3 regions of the Nonomuraea muscovyensis genome follow, and region 3 is predicted to be linked to each of the others. Evidence: riboswitches for the same ligand, from Rfam matches in the RefSeq annotation. Region 3 holds a riboswitch; each other region holds the start of a gene.

Region 1 (6,016 bases), 260 kb from region 3:
CGGTGAGTATCTCACGAAGCACGTTGCGCTTATCGCCCAGGAGGGGATGATGGAAGCATGGCCAAGGTTCTGGAACGCCCCAAGACCGAGCACGTCCAAACGCTGCCACTCGACCAGCACTATCAGGCCGTCTGCGATCTGCTGCCCAAACACCGGGTGGAGCTCATCCACGACCGGATCGTGGTGAACGAGGTGCCGACATGGAACCACAACAAGGCCATCTCCAGGCTGCTCAAGCAGATCATCCACCGGGCCACCGAGCACGACTGGGACATCGGGACCCACATCACGCTCTTCCTCGGGGCCCAGGCTGATCGCTATATCCCCGACCTGACCGTCGCGTCGCCGGAGCCGCGCACGTGGGGTGACGACCAGCTCTACGCCGCCGACACCCTGCTGGTGGTGGAGGTGGTGTCGCCCAGCAGCGTCCACGACGACTACGCCATCAAGCCCGGCGGCTACGCGGCGGCCGGGGTGCCACTCTTCCTCCGGATCGACCCGCTCAAGGGCATCTGCAGCCTGATGAGCCATCCTTCCGACAGGGGCGTCTACCTGCACCACACCGATGTGGCCATCGGTGAGCCGCTGGACCTTCCCGGACCGTGGAAGCTCACTCTCGACACCGGCAAGCTCGTCGACGAGTGAGCCCCCATGGCCGGGGGTGACGGCTAGCAGATCTTGTGGACCCAGCCGTGCGGGTCGGGGCGCGAGCCGTACTGGATGCCGACCAGTTCCTCGCGCACCCGCATCGTGACCGGGCCGGGCGTGCCGTCGCCGATGGTCCAGGCGCGGCCGGCGCCCTTGACCGAGCCCACCGGCGTGACCACCGCGGCCGTGCCGCAGGCGAAGACCTCCGTCAGCTCGCCCGACTCGCAGCCGGCCTGCCACTCCTCCACCGAGACGAGGCGCTCCTCCGCCTCCAGGCCGAGGTCGGCGGCGAGGGTGAGGATCGATTCGCGGGTGATGCCGGGCAGCAGCGTCCCGGTGAGCGCGGGGGTGACGAGCTCGTCGCCGAAGACGAAGAACAGGTTCATCCCGCCCATCTCCTCGACGTACTCGTGCGCCTGGGCGTCCAGCCACACGACCTGGTCGCAGCCGTTCTCGACGGCCTGGCGCTGGGCGACGAAGGCGGCGGCGTAGTTGCCGCCGCACTTGGCGAACCCGGTGCCGCCCGGGGCGGCGCGGGTGTACTCGGTCGACAGCCACACCGAGACCGGCTTGACGCCACCGCTGAAGTAGGAGGCGGCCGGGGAGGCGATGACGATGTAGGAGTAGGTGCGCGAGGGGTAGTTCACGCCGAGGCCGACCTGGGTGGCGATGAGGAAGGGCCGCAGGTAGAGGCTGTGCCCTTCGGTGGTCGGCACCCACTCCCGGTCGGTCTGCACGAGCAGTTCCAGCGACTCGACGAACGTCTCCTCCGGCAGTTCCGGCATCGCCATGCGAGCGGCCGAGCGGTTGAGCCGGGCCGCGTTGGCGTACGGGCGGAAGGCCACGATGGAGCCGTTGACCTGGCGGTAGGCCTTGAGTCCCTCGAACAGTTCCTGCGCGTAGTGCAGGACCGACGTCGCCGGGTCGAGGCTGAGCGGCCCGTACGGCACGAGCCGGGCGTCGTGCCAGCCGCGGCCGTCGGTGTAGTCGATGACGACCATGTGGTCGGTGAAGGTCTGCCCGAAGCCCGGGTTCGTCAGTACCTGCTCCCGCTCGGCCGCGGTGCGAGCGTGGTCGGATAGCTGCACGTCGAAGCTGAGCTTCTGAGCGATGGTCATGACGGACGTCCTTCTCTCTACTGTGGCGCGGTGCCGGCCTGGACTGCTCGGCGGCGGTCAGTACTTCCTATTGTCTCGCCATTTGGGATGGCAAGGGGTGATGGGGTGTGTTTTGTGCCCTTGGCATGCGAAAAGCGCCTGGCGGGTCCGGTGCGGACCGCCAGGCGCTTGGTCGAGCTGAGGCGGCCCTAGCTCGATACTCGCGCGGTGATGTCGTCGCCGATCTCGTGGGTGGAGCGGCCCACCCCTCCGGCCGGCCGCTCGACGATGTCGTCGGCGACGGCCTGCTCGACGCGGGCGGCCTCGGCCCGCAGGCCGAGGTGGTCGAGGAGCATGGCGACCGACAGGATGGTGGCGGTCGGGTCGGCCTTGGCCTGCCCGGCGATGTCGGGGGCGCTGCCGTGCACCGGCTCGAACATGCTGGGCGCGGTGCGGTCGGGGTTGACGTTGCCGCTGGCGGCCAGGCCGATGCCACCGGCGATGGCGGCGCCGAGGTCGGTGATGATGTCGCCGAAGAGGTTGTCGGTGACGACCACGTCGAAGCGCTCGGGCTGGGTGACGAAGTACATCGAGGCCGCGTCGATGTGGCAGTAGTCGGTGGCGACCTCGGGGAACTCCTCGGCGACCTGGTTGACCGTGCGCTGCCAGAGGTCGCCGGCGAAGGTCAGCACGTTGGTCTTGTGGACCAACGTCAGCTTCTTGCGGGGCCGCGAGCGTGCCTTCTCGAAGGCGTAGCGGACCACGCGCTCGACGCCGTAGGCGGTGTTGAGCGACTCCTGGGTGGCGATCTCGTGCGGCGTGCCGCGCCGCATGGCGCCGCCGGTGCCCGCGTAGAGGCCCTCGGTGCCCTCACGCACCACGATCATGTCGATGTCCTCGGCCGAGGTGTCGGCCAGCGGGGTCTCGACGCCGGGGAAGAGCTTGACCGGGCGCAGGTTGACGTAGTGGTCGAAGGTGAAGCGCAGGCGGAGCAGCAGGTCGCGCTCCAGGATGCCGGGCGGCACGCTGGGGTCGCCGACGGCGCCGAGCAGGATCGCGTCGTAGCCGCGCAGCTCCTCCAGGACCGCGTCGGGCAGCGTCTCGCCGGTGCGGTGGTAGCGGGCGGCACCCAGATCGTAGTGGGTGGCCTCGATCTTGGTGCCGACAGCCTCGAGCACCTTGAGTCCTTCGGCGACGACCTCGGCGCCGATGCCGTCTCCGGGGATCACGGCCAGGCGTATGTTGCGCGACTCCATGGGCGGTACCTTACCGGCTCGTCTCGGCTGACGAACACCGCATCTCAAACACCGGACATCCCTTTTACCCGTATTGCGGTGCTTTGACCGTTTCGTTAGAGTCCCTCAAGCCTAATCCGCGCAGCCGTTGCGCGGAGCCGGGGACCCACTCCCCTCTGGGGCGAATCGGCACGTCCGCGCGCCGTAGGGCCACTTCCAGGCCCGAGCCCGTCAGCTAACCCGGCCGGCCGTGTGGAAGGACTCCTCGTGCCGCGCATCGCCATGCCCATCACCCTGCCCATCCCCCTACCCACCCCCGCGCTCATCCCCGCGCTCGCCGCCGCCGTGACCATCGCCGGACTCGCGGCCGCCTCCCCCGCCGCCGCGGCGGCGCCCGCCACGGTGGCCTCCCCCGCAGTGACCTCACCTGCGGCGGCCTCCCCCACAGTGGCGCCTGACCCCGAAGGCGTCACCCTCACCGGCGCCGACGTCAAGCGCGCCAGGACCCGGAACGTCCAGCTCCCCGCCTGGAAGATCGCCGTCAGGTACGCCCTGGACAAGCAGGGCACCCCCTACGTGTGGGGCGGGACGAGCACGAGCGGCTACGACTGCTCCGGCCTCATGCTCCGCGCCTACCAGGCCGCGGGCATCGAACTGCCTCGCGTCGCCGCCTCCCAGTACGGCGCCTTCTCCAGGAAGATCGCCTGGAAGGACCTCAGGCCCGGCGACCTCGTCTTCTTCCACGGCCTCGGCCACGTGGGCATGATCTCCCGCCCCGGCCACATGGTCCACGCGCCACGCACCGGCGACGTGGTCAAGGAGGAACGCCTGGACGCGGGACGCCGCAGCTCCTTCGTGGGCGCCGTCCGGCCCGATCCGAAGGGCGTCAAGCGCTGGGCGCACATCCGCGAGCTGCGCCAGGCTCCCCCACCGGCCATGCCGGTCGCCACCACGCTGTAGTCACCCGGACGGGTGCGGTCGCGCGTACTACCGTGAGGACATGGCAACCGAGAAGGTGCGACTGACCGCCGAGAAGGCCACGCTCCTCGCCACCCTGTACGGCAGGGCGCTCGACGCCCGCGCGCCGCACCCGATCCTCGCCGACACCCTCTCCCTGGAGATCGCCCGGCGGATCGACCACGACTTCCGCCGCACCGGCATGACGCGGGGCAGCGCCGCCGCCGTGGCGCTGCGGGCCCGGTTCCTCGACGGCTGGGCCCGGGAGTTCCTGGCCCGCCACCCGGAGGCGAGCGTGCTCCATCTGGGCTGCGGCCTCGACACGCGCGCCCACCGGCTCGACCCGCCGCCGGGCGTCGACTGGTACGACGTCGACTACCCCGACGTCATCGAGCTGCGCCGGCGCCTGTTCCCCGACCGGCCCCGGTACACGATGATCGGCTCGTCGGTCACCGACACCGGGTGGCTCGACCGCGTCCCTCAGGACAAGCCGGTGCTGGTCGTCGCCGAGGGTCTGCTCTACTACCTCGACCGGGACGGCGGCCGGGCCCTGCTGCGGCGGATCGCCGAGGGGTTCGCGAGCGGCCAGTTGCTCTTCGACGCGCTGCACTCCCGCGGCCTGCGGCTGCAGAAGCTCAACCCGCCGGTCCGCAAGGCCGGCGCCACGATGCGCTGGGGCATCGACGGGCCGGCCGACCTGCTGTCGATCAGCCCGAAACTGCGCTGCGTGGACGCGCTGAGCGTCTTCGACCTCGACGGCTACGACCGGCTGCCGGGGCCGTACCGGCTCCTGGTGCGGGTGGCGGGCAAGATGCCGGGCGTGCGGCGGCTGGCCGCGTTCTACCGGCTGGAGTTCGGGGCCTAGCGGCCCGGGCTCTCGGGGGCTCCGCCGTTGTCGCGGCGGTCGAGGGCGGTCTGCAGGGCCTCGGCGGCCTCGTTGTCGCGCTCGTCGGCACGATTCCAGGGATACATCTCGTACATGTCGCTGCTCATCTCGTTTCGCAGGGCGTCGGGTGAGGAGAGCCGGATCCCGGTCACGGATCCGACCGGGCCTGAACTCGTGGTCCGGGTCACGGACCGGACGAAAGGGACTGATGGCCGACGCGACGCCGCTCACCGCGGCGGGTGGTCGACCTGCCCTAACAGGCCCCGCCGCGGCAGGTAATGAGTACGAGAACCTGGCGCATCACAGAAAACAGTACCTGGTGGCAGACATGCTGTCTCGTTGGATGTCCTAATATCTCGTATCTTGAGACAAAAATGCGGCTGCCGCCGGACCACGCCGGCGGCAGCCGCACACCCGTACGGGCTCAGTCCTCCAGGTCGACCGTGCGGCCGCTCTCGGCGCCGATCTCGGAGACGATCTGCTCCAGCACCTCGGCCGGGATGGCCGAGTCGACGGTCAGCGCGATGAGCGCCTTGCCGCCCTTGACGTCACGGGCCACCTGCATCGAGGCGATGTTGATGCCGTGCTCGCCGAGAAGGTGACCGACGACGCCCACGATGCCGGGGCGGTCGGCGTAGGTCAGGAAGCACAGGTGCTCGGTCGGCTCGATCTCCATCTCGTAGCCGTTGACCTCGACGATCTTCGTGATCTGCCGGGGGCCGGAGAGCGTGCCGGACACCGAGACCTGGCGGCCGTCGGCGAGCACGCCGCGCACGGTCACCACGTTGCGCCAGTCGGGGCTGTCGGAGCTGGTCACCAGCTCGACGCTGACGCCGCGCTCCTTGGCCAGCAGCGGGGCGTTGACGTAGGTGACGGAGTCCTCCACCACGTCGTTGAAGACGCCCTTGAGCGCGGCCAGTTCGAGCACGCGCACGTCCTGCGAGGCGATCTCGCCGCGCACCTCGACGTCGAGCTTGGTGGCGACCTCGCCCGCGAGGGCGGTGAAGACCCGGCCCAGCTTCTCGGCCAGCGGCAGGCCCGGCTTGACCTCCTCGGCCACCGCGCCGCCCTGGACGTTGACCGCGTCCGGCACGAACTCGCCCGCCAGCGCCAGCTTCACGCTCCGCGCGACCTGGGTGCCGGCCTTCTCCTGGGCCTCGTGCGTGGAGGCGCCGAGGTGCGGCGTGGCCACG
Region 2 (6,016 bases), on a different contig from region 3:
GTGGCGGCTGACGACGTTCTGGGCGGGTCCGGACAGCACGCCGGCCAGGCTGACGAGGCCCAGGAGCACGCCGGCCGCCCTCGGGTCGGCCATGGAGGCGATCCCGGTGCGCCGGCGTACCAGGCCGGACAGAGCGAACAGCAGGACGGCGCCGGTCGCCGCGCCCAGCGCGCCGACGAGCGTGCCGCTGAGCACGTCGTCGTGGGCGGCGTGGCCGAGCTCGTGGGCCACGACCAGCTCGACCTCCGGCCGCGGGGTCGTCAGCAGCGTGTCGTACACGACGATCCGGCGGGTCGCGCCGAAACCGGAGACGTAGGCGTTGAGCGCGGTGGTGCGCCGGGAGGCGTCGGCGACCAGCACGTCGTCGACCGGGACCCCGTCGCGCTCGGCCATCGCCAGCAGAGCGGTCCGCAGCGGGCCGTCGGGCATGGGACGGAAGTCGTTGAACAGCGGCTCGAACACCACCGGGTAGACGAACGACGCCGCCACGGTCAGCGCGAACGCCCCGGCGGCGGCCGGGATCCACCACCGCCTCACCCTGCGGGCCAGCGCCACGACCGCGAGGACCATGATGGAGGTCAGGACGACGCTCACGCCGAGGCCCTTGAGCCGGTCGCCGGTCCACGCCGCCCAGTCCTGCGTGGACAGGCCCCACTCGCGCAGCCGGATCTCGTACCAGACGCCGAGCGGCCACCGCACGGCCTGCAGGATCGCGGTCAGCAGCAGCACGCCCGCCAGGACCCGCAGCCACCACGGGCCGCGCAGCCGGCCGAGCAGCCGGGCGCCGAACGGGGTGAGCACGAGCAGCCCGGCGAACAGCAGGCCGAGACCGTACGACAGGTAGCCGGGCGGGCCGGTCGCGGCGTCGAACGCGGCGGCCCTGGCGAGCTGGAGGGGGGTGAAGTCGCGGGCGGGGTCGGGTGCGGGGACGGTGCCCGGCGGCAGGGCCCGCCAGGGGGTGGTGAACGCCACCACGGCGAGGACCACGACGCCCAGCACGACCAGTGCCACCCCGGCTTCCCGCCGCTCCCGCACCCCCGCCTCCTGGCGACGGTCGTCCATCGTGGGTGCCCCCTACCTCAGCTCGTCGCGCACGTACGTACGCCACAGTGCCGTCAACGTCGCGACCGGGAGCCCCAGCGCCGACAGCGCCCGTTCGGCGCCCACCGCGCGGGCCTCACGGTAGAGACTCACCAGCCTCGCCTCCCCCGACCGCTCGGCGATGAACCGACACGCGAGCCACGCCTCCTGGTAGGCCGCGGCCAGCCGGGCCGCCCCGGGCGCGAACGCGGCGGGGCCGGGCAGCTCTCGGGGCTCCCGGCCGGACCGCACCTCGGCGGCCAGCTCGGCGGCGGCCACCGGGACGGCCAGGCCGGCGTCACGGTAGGCGACGTAGTCGGCGAAGCCCTCGTACAGCCAGACCGGCAGCCCGCCGGTGCCGGCGGCGACGTGGGTGAGCTCGTGGGCGAGCACGACGTCGCGCCCGGTGGGGGTGAGCCGGTCGAACCCTCCGGGGACCACGATCACCCGGCAGCCGTCGGCCACGGCCGCCAGGCCGTCGAGCGGGCCCGTCCCGGCCAGCCGCGCCGACTCGGCCGCGGAGGCGGGCACGAGGACGACGGGACGGACCGTGCGGCGCAGGACCGCGCCGACCCGCCCGGCGGCGAGGTCGGCCCGCCGCGCCAGCTCACGCAGCGCCTCCGGAGACGTGGCGGTGAGCGAGCCCTCCGGCCCGGGCCGCGGGGTGGGACGGCCGCCCGGCGTGCCGGGCCCCGGGGCAGCCTCCGGCGACGAGCCGAGGCGGTCATCGCCCCGGGTGCGGGCGGGCTGATGGTGGGCGGGCGGACGCTGGGCGAGGATCAGGGAACGGGTGCCGCGCACCAGGAGAGTCTCACCGGGCCACGGCTCGGGGGGCCCGGGCGGGGCGTCGGCGGCGGCCAGCGCGAGAGGCAGCAGGCAGGCCAGCGCGGCACGACGGTTCACCTGCACGGACACGCTACCCGATGGTAGTCGTCCCGTCCGGTGTGGCCGCCCGCTTCCAGGATGTGGCGGGGCGAGAAGGGGGCGGGCACACGAAGACCCCGTTCGCGCCTGTGGGTCGAGGGCGCCAACGGGGTCTTCGTGACGGCTCACGCGCCGGGACGTACCGCGCCCACGAACGACGCCTTGCGCCATCCGCTGAGCTTCTCGACCCGCACGGTCTGCCCGGTGCGCGGCGAGTGGATCATCTTGCCCTTGCCGACGTACATGCCGACATGGCCGAGCCCGCGGAAGAACAACAGGTCACCAGGCTTGAGACTGCTGAAGGAGACCTTCTTCCTGATGCCCGCGTACTGGGCGTTCGTCACACGGGGGATGCGCACCCCGGCCTTCTTCCAGGCGTACTGGACGAGGCCGGAGCAGTCGAACGAGCCGGGGCCGGTGCCGCCGAAGCGGTAGGGGTCACCGATCTGGTCCTTGGCCACGTCGACGGCCGTACGCGCCTTCGCCGCCTGGCGGGCGGCCCGGGACTTCTTGACGGCCTTGTTCACCGACGTGGCGGACATGACCGCTGTCGTCGTGGAAGCCGTGACCGTTCCGGTCGCCGTGGTGCTTGTCGTGGTGCTTGTCGTCGCCGCCTGCGCCGCCGGAGCGTGGACGGCCATACCTCCGGCCGTCACGGTCATGGTGAGCGCTGCGCCACCCAGGGCGAGTCGGGACAGACGGGGGTTCTGCGGGGAGGTAGACAGGATTTCTCCTTGACTCTTCCACGAACGCCTACCGGGTTAGCTGACGGGTTCGGGCCTGGAAGTAGCCCTACGGCGCGTGAGGCGCCGATTCACCCCTGATCCCTCGGGGAAGGGATCGCTGGGTCCCCGGCTCCGTGCCTCCTGGCTGCACGGATTCGGCAGGTCACCGCCTGAAAGGGGTCGATCGGGCGGCGGTGACCGCTGGATGTCCATCGCGTCATCGGCTGGCCGATGTCGTTCGCGGCGCCATGGCGTGGCGTCGCGTCGCCAGAAGTTACGCGCCGGGTCACGATCCGGCAAAGGCCCGGTCAAGCTGTAAAGATCGGATAAGGACCTCAGTAAGGTCACGAATCGCAGCTCGACACGATGATCCGTTACGCAAATGTGACAGTACTCACACTTGACGGAACACCGGCCTGTCAGGGCTCAACCGTCACTTCTTCCCAGCCGTCGACCGCGGTCCGTCAGAGACCGCGCACCCGCCGGACGCGCGCCCGCGGAACCCGCTCAGGGGCGGATGGCGCCCACGATGTTGCGGCCGTACGCGGTGAGCTTGACGATCTTGACCACGTCGCCCGTCTGCGGCGCGTGCACGATCTGGCCGTTGCCGGCGTAGATGCTGACGTGCCCCAGGCCCTCGCTGAAGATGAGGTCGCCCGGCTGCAGGCCCTGGGGGAAGTCCACCTTGCGGCTCGCGCCCCAGGCCCACTGCTGCCACGTGGTGCGCGGCAGCGACACCCCGGCCGCCCGCCAGGACGCCTGGGTGAGGCCCGAGCAGTCCCAGCCGCCCGGCCCGGTCCCGCCGAACACGTACGGCTTGCCGACCTGCGCGTAGGCGAACCTGAGCACCGCGGCGGCGTTGCCGGAGGCGGCGCCCGTGTACTTCAGACCCGTGCTGTTGGGATTGCCGGTCTTGTAGGCGCCCAGCCGGTCCAGCAGCTTCTTCTGCTGGGCGATGAGCTTGAGCACCTCGGCGCGTTCCTTCTGGACGGCGTCGCGCTCCTTGTCGGCCGCCGCCAGGGCGTCCTCGGCCTTGTCGCGCTGGCCCTTCAGTCCGCGGTTCTCGCGGTCGAAGGCGGCCAGCTTCGCGGCCCGCTCCTCGGCGAGCTGCCCGGCCAGGGCCACGTTGTTGAGCAGGTTGGCCGGGTCGCCGCCGCTGATCAGCGCGGGCAGGCTGGTGACGTCGGCGCCCGCCTGGTAGGTGTCGACCGCCATGTTCACCAGCTCCTCGCGCAGGCCGGCCACGGTGGCCAGTTTGCGCTTGTAGATGTCGTTGAGCTTGGTGTACGTGGACTGGGCCTTCTTGAGGTTCTCCGTCGCCGTGTTGTACCTGTCGACGACCTTGTCGGCCTTGTCGTTGAGCTTGGCCAGCCTGGCCTTCGCCTGGGGGATGGTGGGTTTCGGCTCGGCGTGGGCCCCGCCTGTCGGGGACAGCAGCAGCCCGATGGTGATTCCCGCGGCCACCGGCACCCGGCCTAACCTCACAGTGTCGCCTCCCAGGATCAGTTCTGGGGCGAATAGTACTGAAGTGACGGGTGAGATCTCACCTAAACGTCAGATTCGTAATCTATGCGCGCCCGAGCCGGCGCAGCAGCAGTCCAGACGGAACGGGTCTGGCTCCCATCCGGCGCACCGACTCGGCCACCTCGCGGTCGGAGGAGACCACCGCGATGGCCCGGCCGGGGGGCTCGGCGCGGACGAGCTGGCGGATCAGGTCGTCGGCGATCTCGCCGGGCGCGCTGAACAGCACCCGCACGCCGCGCGGCGCCACCACCTGGACGGGCGCGATGAGCTCGGCGCCGTCGAAGACGACGGTCACCTCGACGCGGGTCTGCGCGACCAGCCCGCCGAGGCCGGTCATCAGGCGGTTGCGCTGGTCGGCCAGCGTGAGCGTGCCGTAGCCGGACTTGGTGACGTTGTAGCCGTCGATGATGAGGTGCACCTGCGGCAGCGCGAGCAACTGGTCGAGAAGCTGCGGGTCGTCGTCGGCCAGCGCGCGGGCGGGCACGCCGCGCACGCCCGGCCGCTCGCCGGTGACGGCCGCGACGGAGTCGGCCGGCCTGCTGATCATGGTGGGCAGGGCCAGCTCCCTGCGCAGCCCGGCGGAGGCGTCCTGGAGGGCGTCGAGCAGCACCCTGATGCGGGCGTCCTCGATGCTGCGCCCCTCGCGGGCGGCCCGGCGCGAGGCCTCGAGCTGCTTCTCGACGTCGGCCAGGCGCTCGCGCAGGCGGCGCAGCTCGGACTCGCCGGCGCTGCCCGCCGCCGTGGCGGCCGTGCGGGCCTCCTCGGCGACCGTCTCCATCTCCTCGGCCCGCCGCACGGCGGCCTTGGCCCGCTCGCGGGCCTCGTGCAGCCGGCGGCGCAGGTCGGAGTTCTCGGCGCGGGCGGCCTTGAGCTGCTCGCGCAGCCGGTCGGCCTCCTCCTTGGCCGCGCTCTTCTGGGCGGCGAGTTGCTCGCGCAGCCGGGTGACGACCTCCTCGCGCTCCGACCCCTCGGCCGCGGCCGCGGACTGCTGGAGGTCGGCGCGGGCCACCTCGACCATCTCGGCCCAGCCGGGCGGGCGGACGAGGTAGGCGGCCGCGGCCACCAGGACCGGGTCGGCGGCGGGCGGCACGTGGCCGTCGACGAGCGAGGCGACCAGCTCCGGCCAGCCCGCGGTCACCGACTCGGCGACCGCCTCGCGGAACTCCTTGTCGTTCTCCAGCTGGGCCGCGATGGGCGCGCCGCCCAGCTTGGCGCGCTTGCGCGGGTCGAACTTGGCGATGCCGCGCAGCGGCGGGGGCACCGCGACAGCGGGCATCGAACCGAGAACCTGGGCCGCCAGGTCGACCACGTTGAGCCGCACCTGCTCGGGAAGCGGGCGAGACAGGCCTTCACCCGCTGAGCTCATCCCCACTGTCCCTTCGTGACATGCCCTTTCAGACAAGGGTACGGCTGCCGCGTACCTGACCGTAACCGCTCGATCCGCATAAACAAGCGTTAGTTCGAGAAGTGCGGTCGTCCGGAGCGGGCGCGGACGGCCCCGGCCGGCGGCTCAGAGGTCGGCGTCGTGGACCAGCAGCGCGATCTGCACCCGGTTGTTCAGCGACAGCTTGGTGAGGATGCGCGAGACGTGTGCCTTGACCGTGGCCACGCTCATGTACAGCTCGCGGCCGATCTCGGCGTTGCTCCAGCCCCGGCCGATGGCCAGGGCCACCTCCCGCTCGCGCTCGCTGAGGCCGGCGAGCTGCGCGCGGGCCCGGTCGGCGCGGCTGCGGGCGGCTCCGGAGACGTGCGAGATGAGCTGC
Region 3 (6,016 bases):
CCTCGTGGGCGACGACGAGGACGGCCGCGCGTGGGCCGGGTGGTACGTCGACGGCTACGACGGGCTGGTCCGCTCCATGAACCGGCTCGCCGAGGCGAGCTTCACCGCAGCGGCCACGGCCCGCGACTTCGAGGTGCTCTGGGACGTCCTCGAACAGAAGATCATCTCGTCCCTGCCGGTGATCCCCGACCTGTCCGAGCCGCCGATCCCCGGGCCGCCGCCGCACCAGGAAGGTGCCTGATGCTCGATCCCTTCCAGGCGCTCGCCTGGTTCGCGGGCGTGCACGTCCCCGAGGCCGACGTGTCCAACCTGCGCGGGCGCGCCCGCGAGCTGCGCGCGCTCGCGGACGACGTGGACGCGATCGCCCGCGGCACGCGGGAGGCGATCGAGACGGCGCTCAAGGCGAACGACAGCCGCAACGTGGAGCGCTTCGCCCGCCTGTGGGAGGTCGAGCTGGGCCCCCGCTACGCCAACATGCGCATGACGCTGACCGAACTGGCCGACGGCTGCGAGGAGTACGCGGACGTCGTCGACGAGCACCGCGAAGAGCTGAAGGTCATCGGCACCCAGCTCGCCGCCATGGCGTTCACGCTGCTGTTCGGCTACCTCTATCCGGCGGCCAGGGTCGCCGCCCAGGCGGTGTTCAAGTGGCTGGTGGCGCGGGCCAGGCTGGAGAGGACGATCTTCCAGAAGCTGATGCAGGCGATCCTCACCAAGCGGATCGGCAGGTTCAACGTCGGCACGTACGCGGTGCGCGAAGGGCTCGACGCGCTGGCCGACTCGGTCGTGTGGGCCGTGGGCAAGACGGCGGTGCACGCCGCCAGCTCGGCCGCCACGGGCCAGGACATGGGCAACCTCTGGACGTACGCGGGCAAGCACTTCCTCGCCGAGATGGCCTACAACGGCGGCATCAAGGGACTGCGGGACGTGCGCAAGGTCGTGCCGGCCACGAAGTTCACCGAGACCATGCTCGGCACCGGCCCCATGGGCACCTTCTTCCGCCGTACCACGTCCGCCGCGACCCTGTACGCCCTGGTCGCGAGCGGGGGGATGAGCGACGAGGGCACCCTGCGCTCCGCCCTCGCCCATGCGCCCCGCGCGTTCCTGCTGCGCCGTTAGGCGGGAACGCCGGGTGCGTGACGGCCGCGACACGGCGAGCACACGGACAGCGCGACGCGCGGGACACACGGACAACGCGACGCGCGAGGCGCACGGACAGCGCACCGCGCGAGACACAGACAGCGCGACGCGCGGGACACACGACGGCGGGAACGCGCCGAGCCCGTGATCGGGCAGGGCGTGAGACACACGGACAGGAGCAGTCATGACCACACAGCGCAGCGGGGACCCGGAGATCGACCGCATGCTCGCCCAGCTCGCCCAGCAGACGGAGTTGCTGGAGGAGGTCGGCCGCAGCCTGGAGGAGGCGCGCGGGCGCGGCGTGGCGGCGGACGGGCAGGTCCAGGTGGAGGTGCTGCCCAGCGGCGGGCTCGCCGCCCTGCGCATCGCGCCCCGCGCGATGCGGCTCGGGTCCGAGGAGCTGGCTGAGGCGATCATGGAGGCGGCCAGACGGGCCGAGGAGGACGTCACGGGCCAGACCTTCGCCGTCACCCAGCGGCTCCTCGCCGGGCCGGACGGCCACTGACCCCGCGAAATCGCCGGGAAGGCCGGTTTCGCGTGACGAGCGGGACCATGCGAAGCTTGTTGATGTCCCCAACACCAGGAGGTCCTCATGGCCGAAACACCGGAGCCGGAAGTCAGCGAAACTCCCGAGGACGAGATGAAGCGCAAGTTCCGCGAGGCGCTGGAGCGCAAGCGCGGCCAGCAGGCCGGCGCGGGCGCGGGTGGCAGGGGCTCCGACGCGTCGAAGATCCACGGGGCGCACGGCCCGGCCGCGAACAAGCGCTCCTTCCGGCGCAAGAGCGGTGGCTGAGGCAGTACTACACCAGGGGGCACGGCATGCCGTGCCCCCTTTTTTCTTTGCCGTCACAGGTAGATCTTCGCCCGATTCATGGCCTTACCTTTGCCTATGTCCGTTTTGCGCGCTAGAGTCAATCGCGTTACCGGCCAGTGACCTAGCCCTTCACCAGGAAGAGGCGGCTGACCGGCGCCGAATCCCGCGCCAGCGGGAACCGGGGACCCATCTCCTGGGGTGAATCCGACCATCGCGTGTCGGTAGGGCATCTCCACGCCCGAACCCGTCAGCTAACCCGGTAGGCGAGATGGAGAGGACACCTTCCCTGATGCACTACCGCGTATCCCCCCACTGCGTAGCGTCATCCGCCGCCTCCTGAGCGGCCCCCGCACCAGACCTTTTCCGCGCTCCCGCGCGTAGCGACCGTTCGGCCTCTGCCCGGCTACGCCCTGCCCCGCGAGCGCGGTTTCCCTGTTGCCCAGCACAAAGGACTTCACCACTCCATGTCTCCCCGATCCGGCATGCGTTCCCTCCTGCTCACCGCCTCCGTAGCCGGTGCGCTGACGCTCGGCGGCACCGCCGCCCACGCCGACGTGCCCGAGGACCAGCAGGTCCTCCTCAAGGGCGCCACCACCGCCTCCTACTTCTGGGACGACGCCTCCGGCCGCGCCGGAGACACCGGCCTGCCGGCCAGCGGCAAGCCCATGCAGAAGGGGATGGCCGCCAGCCCCAGCTGGCCGCTGCTGACCGAGGGCTACGTCGTCTACAAGGGCAAGAAGATGCCCTTCTTCGTCGGTGACCGCGGCCCCGGCGAGCCCTCCAACCGCGGCATCATGCTCGACCTCGACGGCAAGACGTTCGCCGAGCTGACCGGCGGCACCTTCAACACCAACACGCTGCAGGTCAACGGCAACGGCGGCCAGGGCCACATCAAGATCGAGTACGTCATCACCAAGTGGGGCAAGGGCCCGGGCAAGATGAACCACCCGGTGCCGTTCTCGACCCGCGCCTACGCCCGGGTGGACGACAACCCGGCCAAGCCGCCGCAGGTCCTGGCCAAGAAGAAGGCGCCCGCTCCCGCGCCCGCGCCGGCGCCCGCCACCCAGGACGTCGCGGCGAGCGCCGCCAACGCCGGCGAGAAGAAGGCCGCGGCCGCTCCCGCCGAGTCCGGCTCCGCCGGCAGGACCCTCCAGGTCGCCCCCGCCGCGCACGTCACCACCTCCGCGGCCGCCCAGCCGGTGGCCGAGAGCACCGGCGGCGGCACGGTCGGCGCGGTCGTGGCCGCGGCCCTGGTCGTGATCGGCGGCGGCGCCGTCGTGGGCCGCGACCGCATCCGCAAGCTGGTCCGTCGCTGATCCGACTCCTCCCGAGCCGCGGCGGGCCGGTCAGCCCGGCTCGTCGGGGAGCACCGCCTTCTCGTCGGGCTTGTACACCAGGACGTTCTCGATGTACGACTTCACGGCCGCCGGCAGCCCCACGTCGGCGCCCGCCGCCTCCGACAGGTACCACCGGTGGTCCAGCACCTCGTGGAAGAGCTGGGCGGGCTCCAGCTTGCCCCGCAGCTCGGCGGGCAGGGCCGCGACCGTCGGCTGGAACACCTCGGCCAGCCACCGGTGCGCCACGATCGCCTCGTCCTCGTGCCGCAGCCCCTTGGCCACCCGGAACCCGTCGAGGTCGTTGAGCAGCCGCCGCGCCTGGTTCTCCTCCACGTCCAGCCCGGTCAGGCGGAGCAGCCGCCGCTGGTGGTGCCCGGCGTCGACCACCTTGGGCCGGACGATGAGCCGTCCGGTGCCGACCTTGCGCCGCACCATCATCTCGGCCACGTCGAAGCCCAGCAGGTTGAGCCGCCTGATCCGCTGCTCCACCCGGTGCCAGTCGACCTCCTCGATGATCTCGTCCTGGGTGATCTCGGCCCAAAGCCGGTGGTAGCGGCTGACGATGTCCTCGGCGGTCTCCATCGGGTCGACCGAGGGGTGCAGCAGCCCGCCGGCCTCCAGGTCGAGCATCTCGCCGAAGATGTTGGTGTGGGCGTTGTCGATGTCGCCCAGCCGCTGCCCCTCGCTGATCATGGGGTGCATCTCGCCGGTCTCCGCGTCCACCAGGTACGCGGCGAACGCCCCGGCGTCCCTGCGGAACAGCGTGTTGGACAGCGAGCAGTCACCCCAGTAGAAGCCGTTCAGGTGCAGCCGGACGAGCAGCACGGCCAGAGCGTCCAGCAGGCGGGTCAGTGTGTCGGGACGCAGCGTGCCCGACATGACGGCCCGGTAGGGCAGCGAGAACTGCAGGTGCCGGGTGATCAGCGCCGCGTCGAGCCCGTCGTCGCGGCCGGTGACGTAGGCGACGGGCTCCACGGCCGGGGCGTCCAGCCGGGCCAGGTCCCACAGGAGCTGGTACTCGCGCTTGGCGTACCGCTCGCTGATCTCCTTGATCGCGTACACCTTGCCGGACAGCCGGGCGAAGCGCACCACGTGCCGGGAGATGCCGCGGGGGAGATCGACCAGGTGGTGCTGGGGCCAGTCGGCGAGCGGGACGTCCCAGGGCAGGCTGAGGAGGTCGGGGTCGCCGAGCGCGCCGGTGATCTGGAGGGGCATGCCCTCAGGATAGGGTGCGCCGGTGGACGAGTTTCTCACGTGGTACTTTTCCGGACATCCCGTCACCGCCAGCCTGCTCGGAGCCGACGGCTACGACCACACGCTCGGCGACTTCTCCGCCACCGCCTTCACCGCCAAGGTCGGTGAGCAGGAGCGCTGGCTCGATCGGCTCTCCCGGCTGGAGACCCCCACGCCGGACGACGCGATCGACAGGGACCTCGTGCTGGCGCAGCTGCGGGGCTGGCTGGCGCTCGCGTCCTGGCCCGAGTGGCGCCGCGACCCGGCCGCCTACCTCTCCCCGATCTTCGCCGCCATGTTCACGCCGTTCCAGCAGCGGCTCAAGCCCGAACCGGAGCTCGTGACCGCCGCGATCTCCCGGCTGGCCGAGGTGCCCGGGGTGCTGGCCGCCTGCCGGGCCAACCTCGACCCCGACCTCGCCGCGCCGCTGCTCGTCGAGCGCGGGCTCGGGCAGGCCCGCACCGGGCGGCAGTTCCTCACCGTGACCGTGCCGTCGATGGTGCGCGACGAGGGCCTGCGGGCCAAACTGGCCGAGGCCGCCGAGCCCGCCGGCCGCGCCTTCGACGAGCTGGTCGCGTTCCTGGAGGGCTTCCGGTGCGGCGGCACCTGGCGGATGGGGGAGGGCCTCTACTCCACGCTGCTGCGCGAACGCGAGCTGCTCGGCTACGGCGCGCCCGAGCTGCACGAGAAGGGCAGGGCCGCCTGGGCCGCCCTGGACGGGCGCATGCGCGAGGTCGCCCCGGGCGTCAACGGCACGGACGACTGGCGGGCCGCGATGGAGGCGCTGATGGACGACCATCCGCCGACCCTGGCCGCCATGCGCGAGGAGTACGAGGCCGAGACGCTGCGCGCCCGCGACTTCGTCCGCGCCCGCGACCTGGTCACCTTCCCCGAGGGGGACGAGTGCCTGGTGCTGCCGTCGGCGGAGTACGTCAGGCCGGTCCTGGCCGTGGCCCACTATCTGGCGCCGCCGCCGCTGACCAGCTCGCGCACCGGCGTCTTCTTCGTGCCGTACACGCCCGACGGCTTCACCGAGGAGCAGGTGCGCCAGCGCCTGCGCACCAACTCCCGCGCCCAGATGCCGTCGATCGCCGTGCACGAGGCCTACCCCGGCCACCACTGGCACCTGTCGCACATGGCGGGCAACCCGAGGACCGTACGCAAGGTGTTCCGCACGCCGTACTTCACCGAGGGCTGGGCCCTCTACGTCGAGAAGATGCTGCACGAGCAGGGCTACTTCGACACGCCGGCCACCGAGCTGGCCCACCTCGACTGCCGGATCTTCCGGGCCGCCCGGATGGTCGTGGACACCGCCCTGCACTGCGACGACATGTCGATCGAGGAGGCCGAGACGTTCATGGCCACCAAGGCGTCGCTGTCGCCCGGCACGGCCAAGGGCGAGGTCAGCCGCTACTGCGCCTGGCCCACGCAGGCGCCGTCCTACCTGACCGGGGCCATCGAGATCGACCGCATCAGGGAGTCGTACGACGGG

What was found. Region 3 has a riboswitch for cyclic di-AMP ahead of FHU36_RS45240 (hypothetical protein). Riboswitches for the same ligand answer to the same signal wherever they lie in the genome.
Region 1: another riboswitch for cyclic di-AMP. It lies ahead of FHU36_RS46075 (C40 family peptidase); the one in region 3 lies ahead of FHU36_RS45240 (hypothetical protein).
Region 2: another riboswitch for cyclic di-AMP. It lies ahead of FHU36_RS03145 (C40 family peptidase); the one in region 3 lies ahead of FHU36_RS45240 (hypothetical protein).

Annotation. Positions count from the first base shown of each region.
Region 1 covers NZ_JACHJB010000004.1:450,601-456,616, forward strand. Annotated here, with positions in the region: gene FHU36_RS39885 (Uma2 family endonuclease) at 58-645, shown strand; gene FHU36_RS39890 (branched-chain amino acid aminotransferase) at 669-1,766, opposite strand; gene FHU36_RS39895 (3-isopropylmalate dehydrogenase) at 1,955-3,001, opposite strand; cyclic di-AMP (ydaO/yuaA leader) riboswitch at 3,100-3,244, shown strand; gene FHU36_RS46075 (C40 family peptidase) at 3,248-3,940, shown strand; gene FHU36_RS39905 (class I SAM-dependent methyltransferase) at 3,981-4,802, shown strand; gene FHU36_RS46080 (hypothetical protein) at 4,799-4,930, opposite strand; gene serA (phosphoglycerate dehydrogenase) at 5,248-6,016, opposite strand, start outside.
Region 2 covers NZ_JACHJB010000001.1:654,479-660,494, forward strand. Annotated here, with positions in the region: gene FHU36_RS03135 (M48 family metallopeptidase) at 1-1,062, opposite strand, end outside; gene FHU36_RS03140 (hypothetical protein) at 1,075-1,995, opposite strand; gene FHU36_RS03145 (C40 family peptidase) at 2,130-2,546, opposite strand; cyclic di-AMP (ydaO/yuaA leader) riboswitch at 2,740-2,900, opposite strand; gene FHU36_RS03150 (C40 family peptidase) at 3,237-4,214, opposite strand; gene FHU36_RS03155 (NYN domain-containing protein) at 4,297-5,619, opposite strand; gene FHU36_RS03160 (response regulator) at 5,764-6,016, opposite strand, start outside.
Region 3 covers NZ_JACHJB010000004.1:195,173-201,188, reverse strand. Annotated here, with positions in the region: gene FHU36_RS38810 (hypothetical protein) at 1-241, shown strand, start outside; gene FHU36_RS38805 (WXG100-like domain-containing protein) at 241-1,119, shown strand; gene FHU36_RS38800 (YbaB/EbfC family nucleoid-associated protein) at 1,325-1,645, shown strand; gene FHU36_RS38795 (DUF5302 domain-containing protein) at 1,733-1,933, shown strand; cyclic di-AMP (ydaO/yuaA leader) riboswitch at 2,099-2,235, shown strand; gene FHU36_RS45240 (hypothetical protein) at 2,419-3,270, shown strand; gene FHU36_RS38785 (DUF4032 domain-containing protein) at 3,301-4,506, opposite strand; gene FHU36_RS38780 (DUF885 domain-containing protein) at 4,529-6,016, shown strand, end outside.